DNA from 4 places in the Paludibacterium sp. B53371 genome. Region 2 is predicted to be linked to each of the others. Evidence: riboswitches for the same ligand, from Rfam matches in the RefSeq annotation. Region 2 holds a riboswitch; each other region holds the start of a gene.

Region 1 (7,558 bases), 1.0 Mb from region 2:
GGCTGGCTGTCCGGCACGGCGCGCACATACTGACCGTGGCGGCTGTGCTCGGCCTGGCTGCGTCGCCCGGCCGCGCTGCTGCGTGTCTGGCTGTCGACCTGCAGGTGGCCGATTTCCCGTGGCGGGGCTGCGGCAATCAGCGTGGTGTCCTGGTCGTCGTTTGGCGATTCGCCGCTCTGGTCTTCTTGCGGTTTTTCGGCGGTCTGCTCGCCCTCGGGAGGTTGTCCCGCTGGTGGGGGTGACTGCTGTTGGCGCGTCAGTTGCTCCAGCTTGTCCTGATCCATGCCGGTCTGCTCAAACGGCTTGTGGCGGCGCCGGTGCGGCAAGACCAGCAAGGCGGCATCTCGCACGTCCTCCGCGCGTACTTCGTCGCGCCCGTCCAGTGCTGCCAGCGCACGGGAGGCCTTGTACAGCACGATATCGGCACGCAGGCTGGCCACTTCAAATTCGCAGCACAGCTGGCTGATAAAGCCGAGCAGGTTGTCAGACAGGCGGGTTTGGGGCAGCCGGTCCCGGGCGACGGCGATGGCCTGCTGCAGTTGCCGGCTTTCGGCCTGCCATTGCTGCTCGAAGGCCAGCGGATCGGCTTCAAAGGCCAGGCGGCGGCGTACCACCTCCGTGCGTTCGGCCGGATCTTTCGCTGCGCTGACATCCACCATCAGGCCGAAGCGATCGAGCAACTGCGGACGCAGATTGCCTTCTTCCGGGTTCATGGTGCCGATCAGGCTGATGCGGGCCGGGTGACTCAGCGACAGGCCTTCGCGCTCGACGGTGTTGCTGCCCATGGCGGCGACATCCAGCAGCACATCCACCAGGTGGTCGGCCAGCAGGTTGACTTCGTCGATATACAGGATGCCGCGGTGTGCCGCTGCCAGCAGCCCCGGCTTGAAGGCCTGACGGCCGTTCTGCAGGGCCGCTTCGAAATCCAGGCTGCCGAGCACCCGGTCTTCGGTGGCGCCCAGCGGCAGGTTGACGAAGGGGGCCGGGCTTTCCTGTGGCACATGGTCGGTGCCCTGGCACACCGGGCAGTGCGCCAGCGGGTGTTGCGGATCACAGTTGTAGCCACAGCCCGGGGTACGGGCGATATGCGGCAACAGGGCGGCCAGGCCGCGCGCAGCGGTACTCTTGGCGCTGCCTTTGTCGCCGCGGATCAGCACGCCACCCAGTGTCGGGTCGACGGCACACAGCAGCAGCGCCTGTTTCAGCTGCTGCTGACCGACGATGGCGGCAAAGGGGTAAATCTGCTTCATGATCGCGATTCTCCGCGTGCTTCCAGCCAGGCTTCGCTCTGCAGGTGCAGGGCGCGCAGGCGGGCCAGGGTGTCGGCATCCGGTTCGGCCCACAGCTGGCGTTCCGCCGCTTCCAGCAGACGCTCGGTGATGGCATTCATCGCCCAGGGATTGTTGTCGGCAAAGAACTGTTGCATGTCGGCGTCCAGCGCATAGCGTTCTGCCAGCGTCTGGTAGACCCAGTCGTCGACCACGTGGGCGGTGGCGTCGTAGCCGAACAGGTAGTCGACGGTCGCGGTCAGCTCCAGACCGCCTTTGTAGCCATGCTTCTGGATGCTGGCGATCCACTTGGGGTTGACCACCCGGCTGCGGAACACCCGCAGGACTTCCTGCTTCAGACCGCGCACCGCCGGGTTATCCGGGTTGTGACTGTCGCCGAACTCCTGCCGGGGCTGACGGCCGCTCAGGCTGCGGATGGTGGCGATCATGCCGCCGTGGTATTGCAGATAGTCGTCGCTATCGAAAATGTCGTGCTCGCGGTTGTCCTGGTTGTGCAGCGCCACTTCAGTGCCGGCCAGACGATGGCGCAAGGCATCGCGGGCATCGCAGCCATTGTGCTGGCGGCTGTAACCATAGCCGCCCCAGTTGATGTAGGCGCTGGCAAAGTCGTGCTCGTCCTGCCAGTTCTGCTGCTGGATCAGTGGCAGAATGCCGGCGCCATAGGTGCCGGGTTTGGAGCCGAAGACCCGCAGCAGGGCCTGGGCCTCGGTCTGCTGGCCGAGAATCTGCTGTGTCAGATCCTGCAGATAGTGCTTGCGCAGGAAATTCTGTTCGACCGGCTCGTCCAGCCTTGCCACGGTTTCCACCGCCTGATCCACCAGATGGATCAGGTGCGGGAAGGCGTCGCGGAAAAAGCCGCTGATACGCACGGTGACGTCGATGCGCGGGCGGCCCAGTTCGGTCAGCGGGATGACCTCAATACCCTGTACGCGACGGCTCTCGGCCTGCCAGACCGGGCGTACGCCGAGCAGGGCCAGGATTTCGGCAATGTCATCGCCGTGGGTGCGCATGGCGCTGGTGCCCCAGACGCTGATGCTGACGGATTCGGGCAGCTTGCCGGTCTCCTGCTGGTGGCGGGCAATGACTTCGCGTGCCAGCTCGGCGCCGATTTTCCATGAGGCCTGCGACGGCAGACTGCGCGGGTCGACCGAATAGAAATTGCGACCGGTCGGCAGGACATGAGCCATGCCGCGTGTTGGCGCGCCGCTGGGTCCGGCCGGCACGTAGCCGCCAGCCAGACCGTGCAGCAGGTTGTCGATTTCCTCGCGGGTGCGTGCCAGGTCCGGTACCAGTTGGCTGCACAGATAGTCCAGTACGCTGAGTAATGCAGGATCCGGTGCCATGCCGGGCAGCGCGGCGGCGATGCAGGCAGGGATGGCTTCGCGGGCAAAGTGATGGCTGGCCAGTCCGGCTACCAGCTGACGCGACAAGGCGGCAATCGCTTCCAGCGCATCGGCATGGGTGACCAGTGGTCGTGGACTCAGACTGGCGAGCCGGGCTGGTACCGTTTCCAGACGACGACCCTTGTCTTGTTCCAGGGCGGCCGGGTCCAGGCCGAGGGCGCGTGTCACGCTGCCGGGCAAGGAAGGAATCTGCAGATTGGCCAGTCGGGTCAGGGCGCACAGCATGTCGATCAGCGCTTCGCCCTGCGGGGCCTGGCCGAGAATGTGCAGACCGTCGCGAATCTGTGCCGCACCCAGTTCGCACAAATAGCCATCAATGTCTTCGATCAGGTGCGCGACATCGACTCCGTCCATGCCGGCCAGGGTCTTCGGGACGCCGTGCTCGTCCGGTGTGTCGTCCCAGTGGTGATCGTGATCATGGTGATGGTGGTCACCATGGTCATGGTCATGATCGTGGGGGTGCGGGTGGCCATGGTGATGGCCGTGAGCAGCGTGCGGTTTGCCCGCCGGACGGTAGTGGGCCGCCCCCTTGACCGGGGTGCGGTAGCCGCTGCTGGCTGCGGTGGCGGGCCTGAGCGGCGGGTGGGCATGGTCATGATCGTGGTCATGACCATGCGCCAGCATGGCGCCCAGGTCAGCATCCAGCTTGGCCTCCTTGATCAGATCCCAGATCTGCTGCTGCAGGATCGGCAGCTTGGATGGGTCCAGCATTTCCACCTGGTAGTACTCGTCGACCAGCTGAGTCAGCTGTGCCAGCGGTCCATAGGTGTCTGCCGTGGTCATCGGTGGCGTCAGATGGTCGATGATGACGGCGTGGGCGCGGCGCTTGGCCTGCGAGCCTTCGCCCGGATCATTCAGGATGAAGGGATAAAACAGCGGCATGTCACCCAGAACGGCATCGGGGAAGCAGTCTTGTGACAGACCTACGCCTTTGCCGGGCAGCCATTCCAGCGTGCCGTGCTTGCCGACATGCACGATGGCATCAGCCTGCCATTCGTCGCGCAGCCAGCAATACAGAGCGTAGTAGTGGTGGGTCGGCGGCAGGTCCGGGGTGTGATAGATGGCATCCGGATCCATGCCGTAGCCGCGCGGCGGTTGCAGGGCGACAAAGGCATTGCCGAACTGCATGCCCGAGAAGTAAAGCTGCTCCTGATGCACATAGGCCGTACCGGGGGCCTCACCCCAGCGCTGGTTCATGCGTTGTTGCAGCGAGGCGGGCAGTTCGGCGAACCATGCTGCGTAGCGTGCCGCCGGCACCCGCGCAATCGCCTGCATCATCTGGGTACTGGTCAGGTAGTCCTGGTCGTAGGCTCCCCGGTCAATCAGCTGGTGCATCAGGCTGGTGCTGTCTGCCGGCAGTCCCTCGACCTGATAGCCATGGGTCTGCATGGCTTGCAGGATGGCCCAGAGCGAGGCGGGGGAGTCCAGGCCGACGGCATTGCCGATCTGTGCCGCCTTGCTATTGGAGTTGGTGAAGATGAAGGCGATGCGTTTCTCGTGCGCCGGGGTGGTGCGCAGCCTGACCTGACGTGCCACGATGCCGGCCAGACGGCGGACCCGGTCGGGCACCGGGGCATAGCTGGTTTCGCTGCTGGCCTGATCGGCATGCGCCTCCTTGAAGGAAACCGGCACGCTGATCAGTCGGCCGTCAAACTCCGGCAGTGCCACGTTCATGGCGGTGTCCAGCGGGTTGAGGCCGCGGTCGGCTGCGAGCCACTGCGCCTCGGTCATATTGCTGGTGATGGCTTGCAATACCGGCACATCCAGTTGCTCAAATGCGCTCACCGACCAGCCTGCCTGGGTCGCACCGTCAGGGTTGACTTCGCCGATGGCAAAGGAGGTGGTGTTGACCAGCGCCTCGATCGGCTCGGCCAGCAGATCATTGAGCGCCGCCGGCAGTCCTTGCTCGCCCGGCGTGCGCAGCGAGGCGGTAAACAGTGGCAGGGTGTTCAGCTGGCGCTCGTGCAGGGCATCGATCAGGGCATCGACAAAGCGGGTATTGCCGGACAGCCAGTGGGCGCGATAGAACACCAGGCCGACGGTCGGCCATTGGGGGTTGCGGATGGCGCGCCAGTCATCCAGCGTTGCCAGGGCGCCCAGTTCCGGATGGTACAGGCCGTGGTCCGGCAACGTGAGCGGCTCGGCATAGCCATGACCGGTCATCAGCAGGCGGTCGGAGAGACAGCGCAGCATGTGAGCCAGATTGTCGCTGCCGCCAGCCTGCAGATAAGCGTTGATTTCCTGTTGCAGCCCGTGGCCGACATTGCACAGGGCGGTCAGGTCCGGGTCGGGCTCGCCGGTGCCGCTGATGATCACCAGATGGTGATGGTGCTGGCGGATATGGGTCAGCAACAGGTCGAAGCCGGCGATGGCTTCGGCGCGGCCCAGGACGCGTACCACGAAGACGCTGGTGTCGCGCAAAGGGCCGTTCAGCAACTGCTGCATGGCCTCAGCACTGTCGATGGCTTGCAGGTTGATGCCGTTGACGGCGACAAAGTCGGCGGGCAGCGGGGCGCGCAGCAGGGCGGACAGATCAGTGCCGGCGTGGCTCAGCAGGGCAATGCCGTGACTCATGCCACACCTTCGGCAGCATGGACGGACAGGAAATGGTAGCGGTGCATCGGCGCCCTCGGATGACGTTGTGTCGTCGAGAGCGAGGGCAGCAGTCTGGGGAGAATGGTCCGGTCTGCATGCTTGTCCACCAGTACACCCCGACTGGTTCTAGCTCACGTCGACAAGTCTGACGGCCGGTCTCCTGGCTCGCGCGTCATCGCCTTGAATCGCCTTCCCGGTCGGATGCCCGGTGGCAGTGGATTCAGACTCTTCGCTTACAGTTGCGGGGGCAGCTGCGGCATTGAACCGCATTCCCGTTTCACCCGTTGCAACACGGGCACCGTCATGTAAAGGGCGAATATTACGTGATGAATGGGTAACTTTGGTAAAAAAATGAACAAAGTTTGACTTAGGTCGGGATAGGAGGGGGGAGTATCCTCCGGCGGCACAGGCAATCGTTTGCCTGTGCCGCCGGCGTTAGCTTTTGACCAGGGTGAAGCTGGCCAGCGCCTGATCCAGTCGCGCCCAGTCACTTTCTTGCGCTGGCAGACCGAAACGCAGGCTTGGCGGCGCGTCGAATAAGCGGGTGAGGATGCCCTGGCTGGCCAATTGCCGATGCAGCATGGCCGCTTGCGGATGGCACACCCACTGGAATAGCGGCGTGGACCCGCCTGGCGCCAGGCCATGCCGGCGCAGCAGCGTGGCCAGCCGGTCACTTTCGGCCGGCAGGCGCTGGCGCATGGCCGCCTGCCAGGCCCGGTCCTGCAAGGCCATTCTGACGGCCTGGCGTGCCGGGCCGGCCAGGGTCCAGGGGCCGAGCTCGTCCTGCAGTGCCTCGATCAGCGCTGGCCAGGCAAAAACAAAGCCGGCGCGCGCGCCGGCCAGGCCAAAGAATTTGCCGATGGAGCGCAGGATGATCAGGCCGGGCTGTCCAGCCAGCGGCAGCAGGCTGCGTTCCGGTGTGACGTCGAGGAAGGTTTCATCCAGCACCAGCCAGCCGTCGCGTTGACGCAGGCGCGCATGCCATTCGCGCAGTTGGGCCGGCTCGGGCAGCCAGCCGGTCGGATTGTTGGGGGTGCACAGCTGCAGCACGTCCACTTGCGGCAGCGCGGCATCAATGTCTTCCGGTGCCAGGCGCAGAACATGGTGTCCCTGCTTTTGCCAGGCGTACGGGTGTTCTGCGTAGGTCAGTGTCAGCATGCCGACCCGGCAGGGCGGGCGCAGGCGCGGCAGGGTCTGGATGGCGGCTTGCGAGCCGGCCACGGCCAGTGGTTGTGGCGCCGCGTAGAAGTCACTGGCGGCTTGCTCCAGACCGTCGTCCAGCTCCGGCAGGCGCTGCCAGCTACTGGCCTCGATGGCCGGAACAGGCCAGCCATGCGGGTTGAGGCCGGTCGAGAGGTCGACCCAGTCTTCCAGGGCGATACCGTATTGTCGCGCGGCGGCGCGCAGTCCCCCTCCGTGCTTAAGCATGCCAGCCTCCCCAGCACAATGCGGCCAGCAGTCCCAGCAGTCCCCAGGCCCACATGCCGCGCCGGACCAGGGCGACGGCGCGGCGGATGTCGGCCATTTCTGGCTCGCGCCCGGCGCCGAGGGCGGGGCGCGCCTTGATCTTGCCGTGGTATACCGCCGCGCCGCCCAGCGAGAGATTCAGGGCGCCGGCGCCGGCGGCCATGACCGGCCCGGCATTCGGGCTGTACCAGGTCGAGGCCTGTGCCATCCAGCAGCGCCAGCCGACACGGGTGTTGCCCAGCAGGACATAGGTCAGCGCGGTCAGTCGCGCCGGAATCAGGTTCAGCAGGTCATCGAAGCGTGCCGCGGCCCAGCCGAAGTACTGGTAGCGCTGATTGCGATAGCCCCACATGGCGTCCAGCGTGTTGGCCAGCCGGTAGAGCACCACGCCGGGAGCGCCGGCCAGCAGAAACCAGAACAGTGCGGAAAACACGGCGTCACCGCCGTTTTCCAGGACGGATTCGACCGTGGCGCGCGCAATCTGGCTTTCTGTCAGCTCGTCGGTCTGGCGGCTGACGATCATGCCGACCCGCTGGCGTGCCAGCGGCAAATCGTGCTGCTCCAGCGCACTGGCCACCGCTTCGGCGTGCTGTGCCAGGCTTTGTGCGCCAATGGCCAGGTACAGCAACAGCACGGCGACGGCGTTGCCCAGCAGCGGCAGACGGGCGAGGGCCCAGGCCAGCAGTGTCAGGGGCAGCAACAGCAGGCTAATGCCGCAGAGCCCGCGCAGGCGCATGCGCCAGGCCGGTTCGGTGTCGGGGTGGCGCGGGTAGAACATGGCTTCTACGCCTTGCGTCAGGCGGC
Region 2 (7,558 bases):
CTGCCACCGTGGGGGCACCCTTCCATCTCGATCGTCAGGATATTCTGGTGCGCTATGCGCTGGCACATCGCACGCTGGCCCATGTCCAGAGCAAGCAGCTGGCCCCCGGCATCAAGACCGACTACATTGCCGTGGTGCCGCTGGTCGATGCCGTGGATGAGATTTTGGGCGTGCTGGTGGTACGGCACATGCCTTTCATGGCGCTGAGCGAAGAGAACCTGCAATTCCTGCTGGTGTTGAGTGGCTATTACGCCGACGGCGTGCGGCAAGGTGCCGTGGCCGGCCTGCTGCTCTCGGTCTATCCGAGCTGTCCGGCAGACTTTGCCCTGGATTTCTCGCGCCTGGTCCGGCTGGCGCACCAGTCCGGCATCGACTCCTCTCTGGTCGCCCTGAGCTTTGCCAAGACCGATATGGGCAAAACCCTGTTCGACCATCTGCAGATGAGCCGTCGTGCCCTGGATGTGCAGTGGGTGATCCCCGGGCCGGAACGTGATGCCATCGTGGTGCTGATGCCATTGTCTGGCGAGAGCGCCGTCGAGGGATTCCTGCTGCGTATCGAGGAGAGCATGCGCGCCCAGTTCGGTGTGGATTTCGAGACTGGCCGCGTGTCGGTCAATACCATGCCCCTGCCCACCGAGGCGCCGGCACGCGAGCTGGCTGCCTTCTTCCGCCGGTGCCAGATCGATGTCTGAGCTGCTGATCGCCGCGCGTCTGCGCCGCGCCATTCCGCTGCTGATGCCCGGCATCCTGCTGCAAAGCTATGTCCTGTACCGTCTGCTGACGGCACCCATGCAGACCGCCAGCAGCAGCTGGGTGGTGTGCATGTTGCTGTTGCAGGCACTGGCGGCCTTGCTGGCCACCCCGGCCACGCTGACCTTGCTGCCGCGGCGGTTCAAGCATCGCCAGGCACTCACCGGGCTGTTTCTCTGGTGCTATCTGTTTGCCGTGCCGATCGGCGGCCTGTTGCTGACCTGTGGCGCCATCGCCCTCGCTTCGCGCCTGCCGGCCGAACCCGAGGATTTGCCGATCGAGCTGACCTGGGCACCCACCTTCCTGGCACCGCAGGCATCGACCTCTTTCGGCCGGGGGGCGCACCTCAAATCGGTGCTGCAAAGCCAGGGGGCGGCCTCGTCGTTTCGCATGACCGCCCTGATGGCCATGCAGGCCATGCCGATGCGCACCGTGTCCCCCTTGCTGCGCACCATGCTGGACGATCAGTTTGAAGATATCCGGCTGCTGGCTTTCTGGATGCTGGATCGCCAGGAGAAAGAGCTGACCCAGAAAATTCTCGACCAATTACCCCGACTCAAGCTGACGCTCAGCAAGAGCGAGCGCTATCGCGTCAACAAGGAGCTGGCCCTGCTGTACAACGAACTGGTGTATTCCTATCTGGTGCAGGGTGATGTGTATCGCCATGCCGCACGCGAGGCCGATCGTTATGCGGCCGAAGCGCTGGCGCTGATGCCGGGCGATGCCTCTTTGTGGCGCCTGCGCGGCCGGCTGGCCCTGGACCGGGGCGATACCGCCTCGGCGACGACCATGCTGGATCTGGCCATGGTGCATGGCTTTGAGCGTTTGCGCCTCCTGCCCTACCTGGCGGAGGTCGCCTATCTGGATAAAGACTATGCCCAGGTCAAGGCGCTGCTGGCTGCTCAGCCGCTTTCCAGTGCCTTGCCGGTCATGCAGCCGGTGATCCGTTACTGGAGTGATCAGCCATGAGTCCCCTTCTGCCCAAGGCCGAACAGGCCGATATCGCCCTGCTGCTGGAGGGAACATTCCCCTATGTGCGCGGCGGGGTCTCCAGCTGGATCAACCAGATGATCCGTGCCTTTCCCGATCTGCGCTTTGCCATCGTATTCATCGGCAGCAGCCCCGACAGCTATGGCGAGATGGCCTATGCCTTGCCGGACAACGTGGTGCACATGGAGTGTCACTATCTGTTCGATTTCGCCGTTGACCCGCAGCGCCAGCCTGTCAAACCCAGTCTGCGGGGTGACCCCGAGGTGTTCCGCCAGGTGGCGTCGCTGCACGGCAAACTGCGCAGCCCGCAGGGCAAACATCAGGCCAGCAGCATGTTGCGCCAGCTGATGCCCCTGATGCAGCCCGGGGGTAAGTTGTCCGCCGAGGTGTTCGCCCATTCCGAACAAGCCTGGCAGTTTCTGACCGACAACTATCGCGAGTACTGCACCGATCCGTCGTTTACCGACTACTTCTGGACGGTACGCATCATGCACCAGTCGATCTGGAAGCTGGCCGCCGTGGCGGAGCAACTGATCCCGGTGCGGGTATTCCATACCGTCTCGACCGGTTATGCCGGCCTGCTCGGTACCATGCTGCAGCAGCGGCGCGGCCAGCCTTTGCTGGTGTCGGAGCACGGCATCTATACCAAGGAACGCAAGATCGACCTGTTTCAGAGTCAGTGGATTCGCGATAATCGCAGCGTGTTCGAGCGCGATGCTGCACAGATCGGCTATTTCCGCGATCTCTGGATGCGTTTTTTCATGGCGCTGGGACAGATGTGTTACGACTCGGCCAGCGATATCGTCGCCCTGTACGAGGGCAACCGCCAGCGCCAGATCGGCGACGGTGCGCCCGAGGAAAAGACCTGCACCATTCCCAATGGCATTCAGCTCGAACGGTTTGCCCGGTTGCGCGATCTGCGACCGGCCGCCATTCCCCCCGTGCTGTGCCTGATCGGCCGGGTGGTGCCGATCAAAGACGTGAAAACCTTCATCCGTTCGATGCTGACGATTCTGGACACCATGCCCGAGGCCGAGGCCTGGGTGGCGGGTCCGGATGATGAAGACGAAGACTATGCCAATGAGTGCCACCGTCTGGTCGCCAGTCTCGGCCTGAGCGAGAAAGTGCGCTTTCTCGGCATGCAGCAGGTAGAGGATTTGTTGCCGCGGGTGGGACTGGTGGTGCTCAGCTCGATTTCGGAGGCCCTGCCGCTGGTGGTGCTGGAAGGCTTTGCCGCCGGCGTACCGGCCGTCACCACCGAGGTCGGTGCCTGTCGCGAGCTGATTGACGGCCGCCCCGGTGAGGATGCCGCACTGGGCCGCGCCGGCGAAGTGGTGCCGATTGCCAACCCCGGAGCCCTGGCCGGTGCCGTGTTGTCCCTGCTGCAGCACCCGGCGCGCTGGCAGGCAGCGCAACGTGCGGGCATCGCCCGGGTGGAGCGCTATTACACGCAGGCGCAGATGATTGGCAGCTATCGTGAACGCTATGAACGCTTGCTGGCGATGCCGCCGGATGGCGGGGAGGGGCGCTGATGGCCGGTATCGGATTTGAATTGCGCAAGATGCTGCGGCGTAATTCGCTGGCAGGCCTGTTGCAGGCGTATACCTATGCCGGCCTGATCAGTGCCGGTCCGTGGATGCTGTCCATCGTGGGCATCCTGCTGATCGGTGTGCTCAGCCTGCCGTTTGTGGTCCCGACCTTTCTGATTGCCCAGTTCCAGGTGTCCGTCACCTATCTGATCGCCGGCAGTCTGGTGCTGACCGGTCCGTTCCAGCTGGCCTATACCCGCTTTACCGCCGACCGCCTGTTCGAGAAGCGGCAAGATCTGGTGCTGTCGAATTTTCACGGCGTCGTGCTGCTGATCAATCTGGGCGCGTTGCTGTTTGGCGTGCCGACCATTCTGTGGCTGTTCCACGGTACATCCGGGGTGTATCGCCTGTTCATGCTCAGCGGCTTCGTGATCCTGGCCAATATCTGGATCGCCGCCATTTTCCTTTCCGGTCAGAAACGGTACATGCATATCCTGCTGGTATTCCTGATCGGTTACGGCGCCACCGTCGTGGGCTCGCTGCTGCTGAATACCCATGGTCTGGAGGGGCTGCTGGCCGGCTTCGTGCTCGGTCAGTGCGTGCTGCTGTTCGGTCTGCTGTTGCTGATCTACCGTGAGTTTCCCGGCCGTCTGTTCATTTCGTTTGAAATGTTCCACAAGGCCCATCGCCATACCGCGCTGATGTGGATCGGTCTGCTGTACAACCTGGGTATCTGGGTGGACAAGCTGATGTTCTGGTATGCCCCGGCCACCGGTCAGGCGGTGATCGGCCCGCTGCATGCCTCGATCATTTACGATATGCCGGTCTTTCTGGCCTATCTGGCGATCATTCCCGGCATGGCGGTGTTCCTGATGCGCATCGAAACCGATTTCGTCGAGTATTACGATGCCTTCTATAGCGCGGTCCGGGAAGGCGCTTCGCTGCAGCATATCGAGAATGTCCGCAACGGCATGGTCGATGCCCTGCGTACCGGGCTGTACGAGATCGTCAAGGTGCAGTCGATTGCGGCCATCCTGTTGTTTGCCAGCGGCGCCGAGCTGTTGCGCTGGCTGGGGATCTCGGTCCTGTACCTGCCGCTGTTGCAGGTCGATGTGATTGCCGCCAGCCTGCAGGTGGTGTTCCTCGGCATCATCAACATTTTTTTCTACCTCGACAAACGTCGCGTGGTGCTGGCGGCGACCAGCGGTTTTTTGTTGCTCAACATGCTGCTGACGGGAATCACCTTGCAACTCAACCCCGCCTGGTATGGCTATGGGTTTGCCGGAGCCATGCTGATTGCGGTGGTGATCGGGCTGGCGGCGCTGGATCGCAAGCTGGAGCGGCTTGAGTACGAAACCTACATGCTGCAGTAAGCGCAACTGGCTACATTTGTGCGTTGGACTTGACCTGACTCCGCGCGGCTTGTTTGACAAAGGGGTATACTGCGAAGCTATTTTATGTCGGACGACACGTCGTCCTGACATGACAATTGATCCAGGTGCTCTGACCCATGTCCATGGGAGGAGTGAAACGGGAAGCCGGTGACGCTGCCATGCAGCCAGTCCGGCGCAGCCCCCGCTGCTGTAGGCCTGACGAATCTGCCACATGCCACTGTGCCGCTTTGCGGTGCGGGAAGGCCGGCCGAGGAGGATGAAGGCGAGCCAGAAGACCGGCCTGGGTCATCGGTAGTGCCAATCTCTGGGGTGGGGAACGGTTCTGCGGTTGTGCGCCTGCGACTTCGGTGTGTGGCTCCGGATCGGATTTCCCTTGGTGATTGGCCGGCTTGGATCCGCCGGATCCGTTCTTCGCAAGGGAGAGCAGTTCATGCACATTGAAGATGGCATCCTGTCACCACAGGCATGCGCAGTCTGGTACGCGGCGACCGCCGTGTTCGTCGTTCCCGGGATTTATCAGATCAAACGCAAGGTACAGGAAAACCTGTCCTATAAGCCGTTCCTGGCCATGATCGGCGTGGCGGTCTTCGTCATTTCCGCCATGCACTTGCCGGTGCCGGTGACCGGATCATGCTCGCATCCTTGCGCCACGGCGCTGGCGGCGATTCTGGTCGGGCCCTGGGCGTCCGCGGTCATCTCCACCATCGTGCTGTTCTTCCAGGCAATTTTCCTTGGTCATGGCGGTATCACCACGATTGGCGCAAATACTTTCTCGATGGGGATCGCCGGCGCCCTGTCCGGCTATGTGCTGTGGAAAAGCCTGCGCGCGCTGAATTGCCCGCTGTGGCTGGCCGCCGGCCTGGCCGGGGTGGTCGGTGACCTGATGACTTATCTGGTCAGTGCCTTCGAGCTGGCCTGGAGTCTGCACGGCAATATGCCGCTGCTGACCCAGTGGATGATTTTCTTCATGGGTTATGCCCCGACCCAGTTGCCCCTGGCCCTGGCCGAGGGGGTGTTTACCGCCGTCGTGCTGCAGGCGATGGCCAGCCGCCGGCCCGATCTGTTGCCCGGCATCCTCGTCAGCAAAGGAGCCTGAGATGTCACATCCCGCACGCGATCTGTCGCAGAACCGTTTCTTCGATGGCTTTACCCGCTGCATGCTGGCCGTGATGTGTGCCTTGCTGCTGTTCATCTTTGTCTCGGCACGCTATATGAGTGCACACCAGATGGAAGCCGCCGGCACGGATGATCATGTGAATAACCTGGCGACCCAGGTCACGCAGCGCGATCATCATCCCTTCCTTGAGCTGCCGGGCGATGCCCAGGTCGGCGCTTTCTCGGTTGCCAACTTCTTTGCCGGTCTGATTGTCGGCTATCACTGGCTGCGGCTTTTCGGGCGGCGTGAAGGTCAGTGCCGTTGTCAGCAGGAAGACTGAGTGGTCAGCCTGGCACGCCATGATGCCGTCGCTGCCTCGGCCGCGGCCGGGGCAGATGGCCGCATCAAGACCCTGTTGTTGCTGGCGGCGGTCGTCGTGGCCTCGACTTTGCGGCATGGTGTGCTGGCGCTCGCGCTGTGGCTGGGGGCGCTGGCGCTGTTCGCGCTGCTGGGGCTCAACGGGCGCGATTTGTGTCGTCGTCTGCTGATGCCGCTGGGTATTGCCTGGGTGGTGCTGCTCAGTGTCATGCTGACGCGCGGCAGTCAGGTGCTGTGGCAAGTCCCGCTCTGGGGCTGGACGCTCAGGGTGTATGCCGAGGGGCTACAATACGGCGGCTTGCTGTTCCTGCGCATCATGGCTGCCGTGACCCTGGCGGCGCTGCTGGCGATGACGACCCCGATGGTGGAGATTCTGGCGACCCTGCGGCTTTGTCGAGTGCCGCTCATCATGATCGAGCTGGCTGAGATGATGTACCGCTACCTGTTCATTCTGCAGGACACCGCACAGACCATGCGGCGGGCGCAATTGAGCCGCCTGGGGGCCGAGGCCGGCTGGCTTGGGCGTGTGGCCGATGTCGGCCGGCTGGCGGCCAGCATTCTCATCAAGTCGCTGGATCGCAGCACGCGCATCTATCAGGCCATGCTGGCGCGCGGCTATGACGAGAACAGTCCGGTCATGACGCACTTCCGTTCGGCCATCTCCCGGCGGGATTACTATGTCGGCCTGCTTGGCCTGTGCGCACTGAGCTTGCTGGCTTTTTTCAATTACTGGCTGGGTTGACCACCGATGACACACCCCATGATCGAGCTGAATCAGGTCAGCTACACCTATCCCGATGGCTGTCAGGCCCTGCATCAGCTGGATCTGTCGATTGCTGCCGGTGAACGGGTGGCGGTGCTTGGCCCCAACGGCGCCGGCAAGTCGACCCTGTTCCAGTTGTTCAACGGTCTGTTGCTGCCGAGCTCGGGACAGGTGACCGTGGCAGGCCTGCCCGTCTGTCGTGCCAATCTGCCGGCCTTGCGCCGTCAGGTCGGCATGGTGTTTCAGGATGCCGACGACCAGTTGTTCAATGCCACGGTGTACCGTGAAGTGGCCTATGGGCCGATGAATATGGGACAGCGCGGCGAGACGCTGGACGCGACGGTGAAATGGGCGCTGGAGGTTGTCGGGATGAGCGATTACCTCAGTCGCAACCCCTTCAATCTCAGCGGGGGGGAAAAGAAGCGCCTGTCTCTGGCCTGCGTGCTGGCCATGCGTCCCAAGGTGCTGGTGCTCGACGAGCCGACCAATGCGCTGGACCCGAAGGCCGCCGGGATGCTGGTGTCGCTGCTGAATCAGATCAACCGTGAGCTGGGTGTGACCCTGCTGTTTGCCACCCATGATGTGGATATCGTGCCCTTGCTGGCCGATCGGGTGTTTCTGCTGGATCGCGGCAGAATGCTGCTGGGCGGCAGTCCGG
Region 3 (7,558 bases), 1.1 Mb from region 2:
GGTGGCATCTTCGGCAAACGAGCCGATGAATTCTTCACCCACCAACACATCCTGGAAGGTCGAGAAGGTCATCGAGCGCGCCGGAATGACACCGGGCCGATGCCCGGTACCGCCGGAGACGGCATAGGCATACTGTGCCATCTGGACTTTCTGCTCATTCTTGAGGATTTCGCCGGTTTGGCGCGGGCTGCCCATGACACGGGTGACATCCGCCATGGTGGACTTGCCCAGGGCCAGGTCGGCCGTGCCGGGACGCTTGAAGTCGGTACCGGCACAGCCGGTCAGGAGTGCCAACAGGAAAGCACTTGCTACGAAGCCAGTCATCTTCATTTTTTAGTCACTTTATCTCTATCTAGGATCAATCCCGGCGCTGACACCACTCGGGTATCGACGCGGCATGACATTATAATTTACAAATACATGCATTGTGACGGATTGTGTCTGATTGATTGCGATAGGTTAAGTGCGTTGGGTGCTGAGCCGTTCCAGCATGTCGGCCTGAAGAGGAATCAGCCGCGGCTGGCGCTCGTGGATGGCAGCCACTCCGCCCAGGGCAGGCTCGGTGACGACGTAGACGATGGCGCGCTGATCTCCGTTACTACGGGTCTGGATGGGGTTGTCGAGCAGGATCAGGGCGCCCTGGATGGCCAGCTGGCCGTCGATGGCAAACCAGTGTTCGGCGCGCTTGTTGTCGCGCTCCATGAAGGCACTGCAGGGGATTTTGACCGGGCGCGGTTTGAGGCGGGTCCATTTGCCGGCCAGCAGACTTTCGCGCCGGGCGCAGGCGCCGGCCGGCACGCCCCTGATGTCGGCGCCGTGCGGCAGGCCCCACTGGACCCAGAGGAGGCTGCCGTCGCGGCGCAGTACCGGCAGACGCGGGCTGTCTTTGTAGTAGTAACGTTGCTGGTCGTATTCGATGGCGGCACACATGGCTGGATTATGGCATGTGTGCCGTTTTTTTGACGGGTCAGGCGCGTTCGGGAGCGGGGTTGTAGCGCATGGCGGTCTTGGGTTGCAGCGTGGGCAGCAGCAGGCCGAGCAGCGGGCAGGTCATGAAGGTGGTGACCAGGGCCATGACCACCATCATGGCGAAGATGGTGGGGGTCAGGATGCCGATGTCGTAGCCGATGTTGAGCACCACCAGTTCCATCAGGCCACGGGTGTTCATCAGTACGCCCAGTGCCCAGGACTGGCGCCACCGGACACCGGTCCAGTGGGCGGCGAGTGCGGCACCGAGGACTTTGCCGACGGTGGCGACCAGGATGATGCCGCCGCAGACCAGCCAGGCATGCCAGCTGTCGAGCAGGCCGATTTCGGCGCGGATGCCGGTGTAGGCGAAGAAGATCGGCAGCAGCACCACGGCGGTGAGGTCTTCGATTTTCGCGCTCAGGCTGGTCTGGAAGGTGAGTTCGTGCGGCATGATGACGCCGGCGAGGAAGGCGCCGAACAGGGCGTGGATGCCGATGACTTCGGCCAGCAGGGCCGAGCCGAGGCCGACGCAGAAGACGAAGGCGAGCTGGGCGCTGGTGAAGGTGCCGCTCTGGGTGGCGGGCCACAGCAGGCGGTGGGCCAGGGGCCGGATCAGTTTGATCATCAGCACGACGTACAGGGTCGAGGCCAGCAGGACGATGACGGCGTGGTGCAGGCTGCCGGCCTTGACGATGCCCAGCACGCCGGCGAGCAGGCACCAGGCGGTCACGTCATCGACGGCGGCGCAGGCAACGGACAGGGTGCCGACCGGCGTGCCGCTCAGTCCCTTGTCGTGGATGATGCGCGCCAGTACCGGGAAGGCGGTGATGCTCATGGCGATGCCGATGAACAGGGCAAAGGACGAGAAGGCCACGTGGCGCGGACCATAGTCGCGATAGAGCCAGAACGACAGCAGGGTGCCGAGCAGGAAGGGCAGCAGGATGCTGGCGTGGGAGACGACGATGGCGGTGCCGGCGCGCTGGCGCAGGCTGGACAGGCGCAGGTCGAGGCCGACCACGAACATGAAGAAGATCAGGCCGATCTGACTGAAGAAGTACAGCTGCGGCATGGCGCTTTCGGGAAACACGAAGTGAAAGCCCTGCGGCCAGAGTTGGGCAAAAACCGATTTGCCGAGCAGGATGCCGGCGAGCATTTCGCCGATGACCGGCGGCTGGCCGATGGCTCGCAGGCCAAAGGCGCACAGACGGGAGAAGGTCAGGATGATCAGGATCTGCATCAGCAGGCCGACCAGTGGCAGGGTGGCGTTGTGGCCGAGTGTGCCTTGCAGGGAGGCCAGCCAGTCGTCGGACTCGTTGGCGGCCTGGCTGAGCCAGACGGGGGTGCCTTGCGGGCCCTGACTGAGGATCCACAACAGCAGGCTGACAGACAGCACCAGCACGGTGCCATAACCCAGTACATGCCAAAAAACTCTTTTCATACAGCGCCCTCCGACGTTCAATGCGGGCTTCTCCCTGCGCTCGTCGCGGATGGTAGCACCGCCCTACCCTGCTGGCATGAGGGTTAAAGCAATCTGACCCCCTTTCGATCAATTGAGTCGCGATTCTGAATGCCCCGGCGCACAGAACGGGGTCAGGTCTTGTATTTTGCGTTTCGATGCAAAATACAAGACCTGACCCCGTGCGGGGGGTGTTGCGAAGCGCGCACAACATGCTGATTTTTTATCGTTTGACGTGTTTTCCGCCCGGCGGGATCATGGCGCCCTGGATTCAGGTGCCCTGTGTTCCTTTCGGAACGGGGTGAAACGGGAAGCCGGTGCCGCTGCTGTTGCAGCCATGCCGGCGCAGCCCCCGCTGCTGTAGGCCTGACGACGCGATCACCATGCCACTGGATGTTGTCTGTCCGGGAAGGCCGGTCGCCGAGGTGGAAGGCAAGCCAGAAGACCGGCCTGATTCCTGGGTGCTCTGCCCCCTGTCTGGGAGTGCGGAGGTCCCGCGAGATCCGTCCCCGGGGTGGGGAGTGGTGCTCTGCCTGCAGCCGTGTGTCGGCCTGCCTGTCTGCGCCTTGTCTGCTCTGTCCCCGTGGTGGTGTTCTCGCCTGGTTCGGCGCGGTGTGTCCGTGGCCGCTTGTCTCCCCGGTGGGGGGAAACACCCTTGTGAGCATAGCTATCATGAAGCAACAGCAATCTTATCTGGTCGCGACGATCGGTTCGAAAACCCGTTATGGGGGCGAGGTGGTGACGGCCACTTCGGAGATGGAGTTGATTGCCCGGGTGGGCGATACGGTGCGTTATCCGGATGGTTCGGAGACGGTGATCATTTCGGGTGCCGGCAGTCTGTTGCTGCTGGCCGGTCGGCCGGCGGCGATTGTCGGCAGTGCGCTGGCCAATGGCGATTACATTATTTCCAGTCCGCAGTCTTGTTGTGCAGTGATGCCGTCGGACAAGTCGGTAGCGGGGTTCCTGGATCCGGATTATCTGCCGGGCAAGGTGGCCTGAGTCGCAGCAGCGAGAGAACGGGGTCAGGTCTTGTATTTTGCATCGGGATGCAAAATACAAGACCTGACCCCGTTCTGTTCGATGTGCATTTTGCGCCGGGATGCAAAATACAAGACCTGACCCCGTTCGATGAAAAAGCCGTTCATCGTCAGATGAACGGCTTTTTTCGGGATGGCAGGCGACGCAGGGCGTCGCCTGTTCTGCTTGTGGGCTTACTTGCCGCCCAGTTCTGCCTTGGCTTCCGGCATCGGCAGCTTGCCTTGGGCAACATGGCGTTCGTAGCGAGCAACCATGAACCAGCCGATCAGTGCGAAGACCACCACACCGATGATGGACATCATGCCTTCTTTCATGTTGGCACCGACGTCTTCACCCAGGTAGGCGTGATACAGCGGGGAGGCCACGGTGAACAGGTTGGCGAAGCCGATGGTCAGCATGGCGCACCAGGCCATGAAGATGCCCGAACCGTTGGAACGGAAGATGCGGATCGGCTTTTCTACAGCATCGTTACGCAGGTAGTGAATGTAAGCGTAGATGATGAAGATCACCGGTACGGTCATGGTCACGTTGGTCAGGGTCACCAGGTTCTGGATCAGGTCGGCCACGGCGTCACCACCGAAGGTACCCAGGGCGATCAGCACGATCACCAGACCCAGTTGCCAGCGCAGTGCCACGGTCGGCATGCCGTTCTGGTTTTCCTTGCTCCAGCTGGCCGGGAAGATGCCTTGCGGCACGCCTTCGATCATTTGCTTCAGCGGGGCGTAGATCAGCACGAAGAAGGCACCGGTCAGGGCGCAGAACATCGACACGCCGGTGTAGGCGGCGAAGACGTTACCCATGGTGTTGCAGGTGCTGGCGGCAGCGCCCAGGCTGCTGGCCAGGGTCGCGCCCAGGGTGTACATGAAGTAGTACACGGCGTTACCGGCGTAGAACAGGCCGGTACCACCCTGGCTGGTCTTCATGACGTCATGCAGGACTTGCGGCGAGTTGCGGTCGATGAACCAGGTCGCAGCGAAGATACCGAAGCAGTAGACGAAGATGCCGACGCCGGCGCCGATCAGCAGACCGCGCTTGACGTTGCGTTCCGGGTTTTCCAGTTTGTCGACCAGACCACCGACGGCTTCCACGCCACCGTAGGCGAAGATGGCGTACACGGCGAAGCCGAACAGGCCAACCAGACCGGTGATGCCATCACCAGCGTACTTGGAGAATTTCGGTACGGTGGTCATGTCAGCCCAGCTGTAGGAGCTGGCCGGATGGAAGCCGTGGGCTGCCAGGATGATGAAGGCACAAACCAGCAGGATCACGTTCAGCGACATCACGGCGATACCACCGATGGAGGCCAGTTTGGCCAGCTTGGTGACGCCGAGGGTGATCAGGTAGGTGACGAACGAGATCACGATCATACCGATCACGCCCATGCCGATCGGGCCAAGGGCTTCCTTGACCAGGCTGGTGGCGTGGCTGAAGCCGCCATCAATGAACGGCGACATGGCATAGGACAACGGAATCGTGATCATCGAGGCCACGTTCATCATCCATACCACGTAGGAGAACCACCACATGAAGATGGTGATGAAGCCGAGTTTGCGGCCGAAGCTGCCGCCAACGCTCTTCTCGATCCACGAGAAGATACCGCCCTTTTCGCTCTTGAAGCTGGCACCCATCTCGGCACAGATGATGGAGTACGGCAGGAAGAACGAGAAGCCGGTGAATACATAGAACAGAATCGAGGATTGACCCATGTAGAAAATACCGCGCGATACGTTGGAGAAACCAAGTACCGAGGTAAAGAACATGAGGACGAATCCAACCAATGTAATTTTATGAGCTGGAGTCTTTGCTGACACGATACATCTCCCTGAGTGGATTTCGAGCGCGTTCCGTTTGCTGCTTATCCGGCGGAACAGTTCGAAACCGGTTCTAACTACGAGCTATTGCCTTGTGGGCAATGACGCCTGATCTGCCTTGGCATCGCCTGCCGGACCGCAGGCCGGCGCCCCTTTCGGGTCCAGAGACTGTGACATCTCTGGCAGGTCAATCAGGCGTTTCAGGTGTAGTACACGGCCATCCAGGTCTGGCAAAGATCAGCGATATGACAGACAACCATCCACGAACTGCCTGTCAGACCCGCCAACCCCTGTTTTTATTGTTCGTCCTGGAGGCTCGCGCACATTATGCTCATGCACAAAATGACAAGACGTTGTCGTTTATCAAAAAAACCACTATTTGACATGTCATCTCATACATATGCTGCGTTAATGCACCAGGAGGGCATGATTTCTGTTTATCGGGTATAAGCTGGCAATCTATCCGCAATCTTTTCAGAGTGCGCTAGTTCGCTGAATTCGCGATAAATATCATCTTGTCCTGTCTGGCTGAGCACTGATTTCCCGCCTGAATGACGGGCAGGCACGCGCCGCACCCGGCGTGGGGTGCAAAGCCTGTGTTACGGAACATTACCTCTTGCTGATATGACAGACAGCTGGCATGGCCGGCTGCAATGTGACGGCGGATCGGACAGTCCCGGACAGCCGGTTTCTGTGTCGATCCTGCCGACGTCAGAGGATGGCACTGCAGAATGCACATCGCCCGATGCGGGGCGACAACACTGCTGGCAAACAACCGCAAAAACAACGCCTTGCACAAATCAGTCTGATAAAGCCCCTGACGGCGCTTCACCAGGGCGGCAATTCTAGCACTACGCGTCTGATTTCTAAAGACAAATTAACAATTTAACCCGATCGGGCGCCGACCCGCGTGGCATGGGCGCCGGCAAAGCCGCTGGCGACGGCACGTCATGCCTATGGCATTGATTACTTGGACGACATGGCAACAAGGGGCTATGATCTTTGTCTTGTTCAATCAGGGTGACGGCAATGGAGCGGTGGTGGCTATGGCAAGCGGGGCTATGGGGACTGGTGTTGGCACTGGCCTGGCTGAGCATGCTGGCCATGCGTCGGGCGATACGTCCGACGCAGGAGCAGTCGCAACGCTGGCTGAAGCTGTCGAGCCTGCACACCAGCCACGGCCGGCATGAGCGCACCTTGCAGCGCTGGTCGCGCATCGTCAAACATTCGCACTCCGCGTTCTGGACGCATGTCAGTCAGCGGCATGAGCCACGGCAGTAGCGCCGGGTTCAGAAGTCGCCGCGCACACTCAGACTGACCAGATCCCGTTTGCTGCCATAGAGCACGATATTCGCGTCATCACGGATATGGCTGTAGCTGACGGTGGAGGAAAAATGCTTGTTCCATGGCCAGCTCAGACTGGCGGTGTAGTTCCAGATGCTTTCTGACCGGGTCACCAGGAAGGCCGGGTCTTTCTGCCGATAGTCATCGCTTTCGTGGGTCAGTGTCAGGGCGCTCTCCAGCCCCGCCAGCCATTTCACATTGAGGGCACCGGACAGAATCACCATGCGGCGCCCGCCACCGGCACGATTGTTCACGCCATCATCCTCGCCGCGGTAAGCGGCGACGCTCCAGTTGACCTGCGGTGTCCATCCCTGTTTCCAGGCCAGTCCGGCCAGTGCAACGTTACTATCGTAATTGCGCATGCTGCGATCGGCATAACGGGTACTGGTGTACTGCGAGGTCAGGCTGAGCAAGGCGCTGCGGCCGACCGGCTGACGCCATTCGAGGATGCCGCCCTCGCTGCGCAGATAGTCGCGGCCCGCCATTTGTTGTTGCTCGCCTTGCAGCATGCCCAGCAGCAAGCCACTGCCTACCCGGCGTGATACGCCGCTCTGCAGGTTGTAGAAAGTGCGGTCGAACTGGCGCAGCGGTTCGTAGTGGCGTGTCTTGACGCGCGGCAGCAGATAGAAGGTCCAGTCGTCATTCAGCGCCCCGGTGAGGGCACCGCCCAGCTCCAGGTCGGCGTAGCTGCTGGCCGAGGCGCGGGCATCCGGGTCAAGTTTGATCGGCAGGGGCGAGAAGCCGGGGGCCACGATCGACAGTTGGTCGGTGGCGGAGTTGACGTTGGAGTCCCAGCCGATTTCCTGGCGCACGGTGTAGGACAGCGACCAGGGGTGGCGGATCTTGTCGAGTGCGGCCTGCAGGGTGTCGATCTTGCGCTGGGCGACGGGCGGGGGTTGCAGGGCACGGGCGTGCTGCAGGGCGGTATCGGCACGCAGGG
Region 4 (7,558 bases), 1.0 Mb from region 2:
GGTTTGGATATTGATTCACCTGATCATTGTCCATATATTGCTTGCCTACGTACTGAGCATCCACATTCAGCCGAGTATTCTCTCTTATTGACCAAGATATCCCAAGGTTGGCCATTACCTGAGGGACCATTGGAATAGACCGTCCTACAAGGCTGCTCCCGCTGTAACTACCCTCTTTAAATGTGGCTTTTTGCCAAGTTAGGTTGCCATGCAGATCAAGTACCTGCATAAGCCGCGTTTGCCCCTCTACTTCAAGCCCCTGGTGACGTGTCTTAGGCAAATTCACATTTGCCCCGTAATTTAATGTAATGGCATTCGGAATATAAGCAATCTCATTAGTCACATCAGAGCGGAATATATCAATTCGAACACGACTATCGCGGTTAACCCACTCTGCACCAAGCTGCTGATCGTGAGACAGTTGAGGTTGGAGGGCAACAACATTGTTGTTATTGACTAGCTCATCGGAGTTTGGCAGGCGGAAGCTCTGGGCATGATTCGCAAAAAGACTCCAGTCTGACCCTAATGCCTGCCTCATACCCAACTGCCATGCATGCAGCTCCAGATCTGTGGTCGAACCAAAGGTTGCATAAGTATTGGTGTTATGAACAAGATCATCTACACGTTGGACGCGACCACCGATGGTGATACGCGCGCCAGACCAAAGACCTAACTCTGCTTCAGAAAACAGTGCCTGATGTCGTTGCTTGGAAGATGTCGAGCTGAGATAGGGAAATGCATTTGGCAGATTATTAGAGTTATCCGTAGCATTCCCGAACATCCAGTCGGTACCGATTGTGACACGATTATCCACAGCAAAAGGCAGGACATAACGTAGGCTGCCACTATCTTCAGTCAGCAACCGTTGGTCCGACCACCAACTAGTTGTATGAGAAAAGCTATTCGGCCCATAAGTCGAATCCGTACGTTTATCACGTGAGGCCAATTGGAAATAGAGACGGCCAAGACCTATGGCTTGATCACCCTGCACGCCAACCTCATTATTTTTAACAAAGCCATTGTCATACAACTTATTCGAGATAGTCGGATTAGTATTAAACTGATTCACGCCGTTTGCTGGCTGCACATACACAGGACCTGGTAGTCGCTCACTATCGCTACTAGAGCGGACATACAGGCGCACTTTGCCATCGTCGAGCTTCCAATTTAGCCCCAAACCACCTGCGTCCCTGCGTTCATCATTGTTAAGGCGATAATGGTCAGTTTTCAAAGACTGGCCATAACCGTCCAGGCTGAAGCGTACCCCTGCCAAATTGAAATGGGCATCTGTTTGACGTGTGTTAAAACTGCCAAACATCTGAGTCAGACTCACCGATGACTTCTCTGGATAACCTGCGGTGGTGATGATATTTATCACCCCCCCAGTTGCACCACTCCCATACTGAACGGCGCCACTGCCACGCACAACTTCGATACGCTCAATACTGGCTAAAGGAATATAGCTCAGGTCAGGGGCGGCAAGATCATTGGTATTCTGTTTCACGCCATCGACCAAAATCTGCGTATTGCTGATACCGCCTATGCCAAATCCATGCAAATCAACCTGAGAGGAGGTTCCACCCATATTAATTACATTGATCCCGGCAGCAGAGGACAGCACTTCCTGCACCGTGCGGGCACTGCTGTTGGCGATATCCTGCGCGGTAATCACGCTAACGCTGACCGGCGCCACGCCACGTGTCTGCGGTACACCACTGGCGGTCACAACCACGTCACCACCATTGAATTCGGGAAGATCATCGGCCAGGGCAGCGCCGGCAAAGCAAAGCGCGACCAGGGCGACACCGTGTCTGAGTTGGAACATGTTCTCTGTCATCCGTAAAAACATTTTTATTGCGGCACGCCAAGGACAACAGCACGACAGAATGACACCGGCAGGCATACAGGCTGTGTGATCGCTTCCCCGCGATACGCCAAGCATTGTGGGGTGTGCATCCACTCACACCCTGGCCAGGCCGGTCTCCGGGCTTGGTCACTGGCTTCGCGCCTTCCCGCCCGAGGGCAGTGGCTGGTTGCGAAGCCCTGGCGTAGGGACACGCCGGACCTTACCGTTGCGGGGGCAGCGCCGGTCTTGCACCGGCTTCCCGTTTCACTCGCCTGGCCGACTGGCTGGCAAGCACCTGACGGCGGCATTATACCCGTTTGTGGTTGCCAGAAAACTTGACTTGGAATAAGGTCATAAGCCTTTGTCAAACCTGACAGATCTGCCATGAACCCCTATACGCTGACGCTGCTGCGTCACGGCGACATCGACCACCAGAACCTGCTGACCGGCCAGCGCGAGGCAGCGCTGACCGAAGCAGGCAGTGCCATGATGGACCGCAGCTGGCAACAAATCGCCGCCCTGGCGCCGGTCTCCTGCATGGCTACCTCCCCGCTCAATCGTTGCCGCGAATTCGCCGTCCGGCGCGCGCTGGCCGCCTCGGTCCCCCTCAAGGTGGATGAGCGTTTTTCCGAACAGGATCTGGGGGAATGGGAAGGCGTGCCGCTGAGCGAGCTGGGCGAACAGACACCGAATTGGGAGGCGCAATGGCGCCAGGGCGAACTGACGCCACCCGGCGGCGAATCGCCGGAAGCCTTCCATACCCGCGTGCTCAGCGGCTTTTCTGCCTGGATCGCCGCCTCGCGCGGCTGTCACCGCGTGCTGGTGACCCATGCACCGGTGATTACCATCCTGCTGGCGGAATTACTGGAAATGGAACGGAGTGTGGCACGGCTGATCACGGTTCAGCCCGGCGGCTTCGTGCAATTGTCGATTCTGCAGGATCATCCGGCCTATCTGATGCGACTGGACGCGCCATTGGGCGGCGGAGCGGCATGAAAAAGGGGCGGATCGCTCCGCCCCTGCTGATCACCTGATCGCCTATCGTCCGCAGGCGACGGTCTTGAGGGCAATGCCCGGCGTCAGGCGCTGTTGCAGCGCACCGAGCGCCTTGAACTGGCTGTCGCTCAGATCGCTGAAATCCAGACGGGTCAGCTGGGTTTTGCCCCGAGCCTGGATCTCGGCCTTCGGGTAGCCGGCCTTCTTCAGTTTGTCGACCAGTGCCTGTGCCCCCTCCTGCTTGCCGAACAGGCCCAGCGACAACGCCCCCCTGAAGTCGCCTTCGTTCTGCACCACGTAGTTGTCGAATCCCTTTTGCGCCAACTCACCGGACAGTTTGCTGCTGGCCAGCTTGGCCGGGATGTAAACCCAGTAGCGCAGATTACCGCCTGTCGCACTGCTGTCGTCCACCAGCTGGCTGTGCATTTGCGCCGACTTGAGACGCAGCGTCGGCAAGCCGCCCTTCACACGATCCAGCAGCGCCTGGCTCAGGCCACCCCACTGGGCGCACTGGCGGGCCACCGGCTCGCCGGCATGGGCGGCCGGCACCGAGGCAACCTTGGCTTTGTCGTGCGCGGCGGACTTGTCATTTTGGGCGGGTGCCTTGGCAGCAGGCTTGTCACCCTTGGGCGACACGGCGGACTTGGCAGTCGGCGCCGAGGCCGCCGGGGCCGATGCGGCCTTGCCGAGCGGCGAAGTGACCGTCTGGGTCAGGGTCAGGGGTGCCGAGGCCACGAAGGGCGCCGAGGCGGCCATGGCTGCCGACGCCTGCGGCTGCCAGCCGGCCGGCAATACCTTCAGTTGCTCGGGTGAGACTTCATGGCTGTGGATATCCACGGGATCGTGCTGGCGCAGCAAGGCCACCACGCCGACAAACAGATTCAATGCCACGACCAGGCCCAGAAACCACTTCATGTCTTGTCCGCCACTTCTAATAAACCGGTAAGTACCAGATTATCCACGATCTCACAGGGGCTTGCGAGCAGCGGGGCGATTTTGCCGGCATCCCCGCCACTGAGCAGCAACGGCGCCAGCGGACGACCGGTATGCTGCGCCAGCCGCAGCCGCAGCCGCCCGATGGCGCCGGCCATGGCATCCAGTGCCCCGCTGGCCAGCGCATCGGCTGTCTGTTGTGGAAAATCGCACCATTGCCCGGCGGGCTGATCCAGCCGCGCAGTGTTCTTTGCCAGTGCATCCAGCATCAGACGATAGCCCGGCATGATCAGGCCGCCAAGGTAGTCCCCCTCGGCGGTGAGCGCCTCGACGGTCAGCGCGGTGCCGGCACTGGCCACCACCACATCGCCCTGCACCAGACGGCGGGCCGCCAGCACGGCCAGCCAGCGATCCACCCCCATCTGGCGCGGATCGACATAATGATTGCGTACCCCGGCGGTGACCACGGCTGTCTCGACCCACTGCAGCGGACACGGCAGTTGCTGTTCGATGCGATGACAAACTTCGGGCTGCACCACGGCGGCACCATAGGCGCGGGCCAGCGAAAAGGACGCCAGCTGCGCCGACAGGGTTTCAATGGCCTGATGCTCCAGCGCCCCCTGTGCCAGACATTGCTCGCCCTGATACACCGCCCACTTGATGCGGGTATTGCCGGCATCGATCAGCAAAATCATGTCGCACTCCGCAAGCTGACTTCCCCGACATGAAACACCTGCCGACCCTGCGGGGTATCCACCAGCAGGGCGCCATTGCCAGCCACCCCGCGCGCCACGCCTTCAATCGGCTGGCCATGCGAGAAGCTCAGCCGGACCGGCTTGTCCTGATGGGTAGACAGTGCCATCCATTCCGATGCCAGCGGCTCGAAACCATGTTGGTTGAAGGCGCAAAGCACCTGATGCAACTCGTTGAGCAGCAGGGCCAGCAAATGATTGCGGCTGATGCGGATGCCACACTCGCGCAGACCAGCCACGGCCTGATCCACTCCCTGCGGAGCTTGCAGGTTGATGCCGATGCCAATGACCACGGCGGCCGGCCCAAGGGCATCGCCCGACAGCTCGATGAGGATCCCGGCCATCTTGCGGCCATCCAGCAGCACATCATTCGGCCACTTCAGCTCAACCGGGGCTCCCAGGGCACGCAGCACACGCGCCAGCGCGAGGCCGATGGCCAGGGACAGGCCAGCCAGCTCGGCCAGGCCACGGTCAAAGCGCCACAGCAGCGAGAACATCAGACAGTCCCCCAGCCGGGCATGCCAGGCGCGACCGAGGCGGCCACGACCCGCGCTTTGCAGCTCGGCAGCCAGCACTAGTCCGTGCAGGCCATCGCTGTTTGCGCGGTTCATCAACTGGGTATTGGTCGAATCCACCTGATCGGCGACGGCGAGCGTCCAGGTTTCCGCACAGTCTGCAGACAACTCGGCACGCACGGTCGCGACATCCAGCCAGTCGAACGGCTCGACCAGACGGTAGCCCTGACCGCGTACGCTGAAGACCGGCAGCTGAAACTCGGTCTGGATGGTATGCACAGCTTGCCAGATCAGCGTGCGCGAGCAGCCCAGCTGCTGCGCGATGGCTTCGCCGGAATGAAATTTGCCATCCGACAGCGCACGCAGCACGGCAAACGGCCAATCAGCCATGACCCGGCTCCGAAGCGCGGATCTTTTGCAGTGTGGCCGTCGTCGAGGTAGCGAAAAGGAAGGGGATTGAATGCACCTCACCGCCACGGGCCAGGGTTTCTGCCGAACCGACAATCTTGTCGATCGGCCAGTCCCCTCCCTTGACCAGGATCTCGGGCTTGATCAGCTCGATCAGGGCCGCCGGGGTATCGTCGTCAAACCAGGTCACCAGCGACACGCACTCCAGAGAGGCAATCACTGCCGCACGGTTTTCCAGCGGATTGATCGGCCGATCGGCACCTTTGCCCAGACGACGGACCGAGGCATCGGTATTGAGCGCCACGATCAGTCCCTGACCGAGGCTGCGGGCCTGGGCCAGATAGGTCACATGACCGCGATGGATGATGTCGAAGGCGCCGTTGGTAAAGACCAGGGGGCGGGGTAAGCCGGACAAACGGCCAGGCAGTTCGTCCGGGGCACACAGTTTTTGCTCAAACAGCGGGGTTGGGTACGACATTTGGCTCCTTCAGACTCGCCGTCAATTCTTTGCGGTACCGATTCAAGGATTGAATCGTTTCAATCGGCCGCTCAAACAGATTAGACAAGTTGCGAAGGATACCACCCACCACACGTGCTTCCCAAGTTTCATCAAAGTGAATCTGACTCGACAACCAGGCTTCCAGCCATGCCGGGTCGGGCAGACGCGACTGGACGGTGTCGTTCGGGAACAGACTCTGATTGACGTGCAGATTGGTCGGATGCAGCGGTTTGTTGGAACGGGAAGAAGAAGCCATCAGCAGACCGATCTTGGCAAAGGCAGCACGGGCCTCATTGCCACAGCGCTCAATGGCCTTTTTCATGTACTTGAGATAGGCACCGCCATGACGTGCCTCATCCTGCGACAGGGTCTTGTAGATGTGCTTGATGACCGGCTCCTGATGCCAGTCAGCGGCACAGCGATACCACTGCGTCAGGCGTACCTCACCACAGAAGTGCAGCATCAGGGTTTCCAGCTGCGGGGCCGGATCGAACTCAAAGCGGACAGCATGCAGTTCTTCTTCGCTCGGCAGCAGATCCGGGCGGAAACGACGCAGATACTCCATCAGCACCAGGGCATGCTTCTGCTCTTCATAGAACCAGATGGACATGAAGGCGGAAAAATCGGAATCGTTGCGGTTGTCGCGCAGGAACATCTCCGTGGCCGGCAAGGCCGCCCATTCGGTGATGGCATTCATCTTGATGGTCTTGGCCTGCTCTTCGGACAGTTTGCCAGCGTCAAATTCATCCCAGGGAATGTCCTGCGCCATATTCCAGCGCGCCTTTTCCAGCTGGGCAAACAGTTCGGGATACAACATGGCCTCTCCTCTACGGATCTCTGAGGCGTCGATTGTAGGACAGGAAGCGCCCTGACGAAAGCATTCTTTTGACTTGCATCAAATCTGCCTGATTTTGATGAGGAATTTGGGAGGAACGGCATGCCAGAAATTCTGACAAACAAAATGACTTGAGGCTGAAGCAAGGGGCACGATGGCCACAAAGCAAAAAGCCCAGACCTGGTGGTCTGGGCTTTGCATGGGGAGTCTGGCAGTGTCCTACTTTCACACGGCGAATGCCGCACTATCATCGGCGCTAAGGCGTTTCACGGTCCTGTTCGGGATGGGAAGGCGTGGGACCACCTCGCTATGGCCGCCAGACATAAACTGTCTACAAACTGCAGAAGCCGTTTGGTTTGAATTCGTATGTATCGGGCACAAAGCCCATCAAATGATAGGATCAAGCCTCACGAGCCATTAGTATCGGTTAGCTTCACGCCTCACAGCGCTTCCACACCCGACCTATCAACGTCCTGGTCTCGAACGACTCTTCAGGAGGGTCTAGCCCTCAGGGAAGTCTCATCTTCAGGCGAGTTTCCCGCTTAGATGCTTTCAGCGGTTATCTCTTCCGAACTTAGCTACCCGGCGATGCCACTGGCGTGACAACCGGTACACCAGAGGTTCGTCCACTCCGGTCCTCTCGTACTAGGAGCAGCCCCCGTCAAACTTCCAACGCCCACTGCAGATAGGGACCAAACTGTCTCACGACGTTTTGAACCCAGCTCGCGTACCACTTTAAATGGCGAACAGCCATACCCTTGGGACCGGCTACAG

What was found. A riboswitch is a leader RNA that binds a small molecule or an ion and turns the genes downstream of it on or off. The one in region 2 is predicted to bind cobalamin.
Region 1: linked by a shared signal. The riboswitch ahead of JNO51_RS08650 (cobaltochelatase subunit CobN) and the one ahead of JNO51_RS03620 (energy-coupling factor ABC transporter permease) in region 2 are both predicted to bind cobalamin.
Region 3: linked by a shared signal. The riboswitch ahead of JNO51_RS15715 (PAAR domain-containing protein) and the one ahead of JNO51_RS03620 (energy-coupling factor ABC transporter permease) in region 2 are both predicted to bind cobalamin.
Region 4: linked by a shared signal. The riboswitch ahead of JNO51_RS16165 (TonB-dependent receptor) and the one ahead of JNO51_RS03620 (energy-coupling factor ABC transporter permease) in region 2 are both predicted to bind cobalamin.

Annotation. Positions count from the first base shown of each region.
Region 1 covers NZ_CP069163.1:1,800,149-1,807,706, reverse strand. The annotation lists gene JNO51_RS08655 (putative cobaltochelatase) at 1-1,250, opposite strand, end outside; gene JNO51_RS08650 (cobaltochelatase subunit CobN) at 1,247-5,266, opposite strand; cobalamin riboswitch at 5,420-5,605, opposite strand; gene cobD (threonine-phosphate decarboxylase CobD) at 5,723-6,715, opposite strand; gene cbiB (adenosylcobinamide-phosphate synthase CbiB) at 6,708-7,558, opposite strand, start outside.
Region 2 covers NZ_CP069163.1:756,564-764,121, forward strand. The annotation lists gene JNO51_RS03600 (PelD GGDEF domain-containing protein) at 1-692, shown strand, start outside; gene JNO51_RS03605 (lipopolysaccharide assembly protein LapB) at 685-1,719, shown strand; gene pelF (GT4 family glycosyltransferase PelF) at 1,716-3,272, shown strand; gene pelG (exopolysaccharide Pel transporter PelG) at 3,272-4,642, shown strand; cobalamin riboswitch at 4,749-4,962, shown strand; gene JNO51_RS03620 (energy-coupling factor ABC transporter permease) at 5,094-5,759, shown strand; gene JNO51_RS03625 (hypothetical protein) at 5,761-6,099, shown strand; gene cbiQ (cobalt ECF transporter T component CbiQ) at 6,100-6,879, shown strand; gene JNO51_RS03635 (energy-coupling factor ABC transporter ATP-binding protein) at 6,898-7,558, shown strand, end outside.
Region 3 covers NZ_CP069163.1:3,289,347-3,296,904, forward strand. The annotation lists gene bamE (outer membrane protein assembly factor BamE) at 1-324, opposite strand, end outside; gene JNO51_RS15705 (hypothetical protein) at 460-930, opposite strand; gene JNO51_RS15710 (cation:proton antiporter) at 968-2,407, opposite strand; cobalamin riboswitch at 2,682-2,894, shown strand; gene JNO51_RS15715 (PAAR domain-containing protein) at 3,098-3,424, shown strand; gene yjeM (glutamate/gamma-aminobutyrate family transporter YjeM) at 3,637-5,223, opposite strand; gene JNO51_RS15725 (hypothetical protein) at 6,304-6,555, shown strand; gene JNO51_RS15730 (tetratricopeptide repeat protein) at 6,564-7,558, opposite strand, start outside.
Region 4 covers NZ_CP069163.1:3,383,852-3,391,409, forward strand. The annotation lists gene JNO51_RS16165 (TonB-dependent receptor) at 1-1,825, opposite strand, end outside; cobalamin riboswitch at 1,957-2,160, opposite strand; gene JNO51_RS16170 (histidine phosphatase family protein) at 2,231-2,842, shown strand; gene JNO51_RS16175 (SPOR domain-containing protein) at 2,885-3,757, opposite strand; gene JNO51_RS16180 (type III pantothenate kinase) at 3,754-4,470, opposite strand; gene JNO51_RS16185 (biotin--[acetyl-CoA-carboxylase] ligase) at 4,467-5,432, opposite strand; gene JNO51_RS16190 (adenylyltransferase/cytidyltransferase family protein) at 5,425-5,928, opposite strand; gene JNO51_RS16195 (ferritin-like domain-containing protein) at 5,903-6,766, opposite strand; rRNA gene rrf (5S ribosomal RNA) at 6,991-7,105, opposite strand; rRNA gene JNO51_RS16205 (23S ribosomal RNA) at 7,181-7,558, opposite strand, start outside.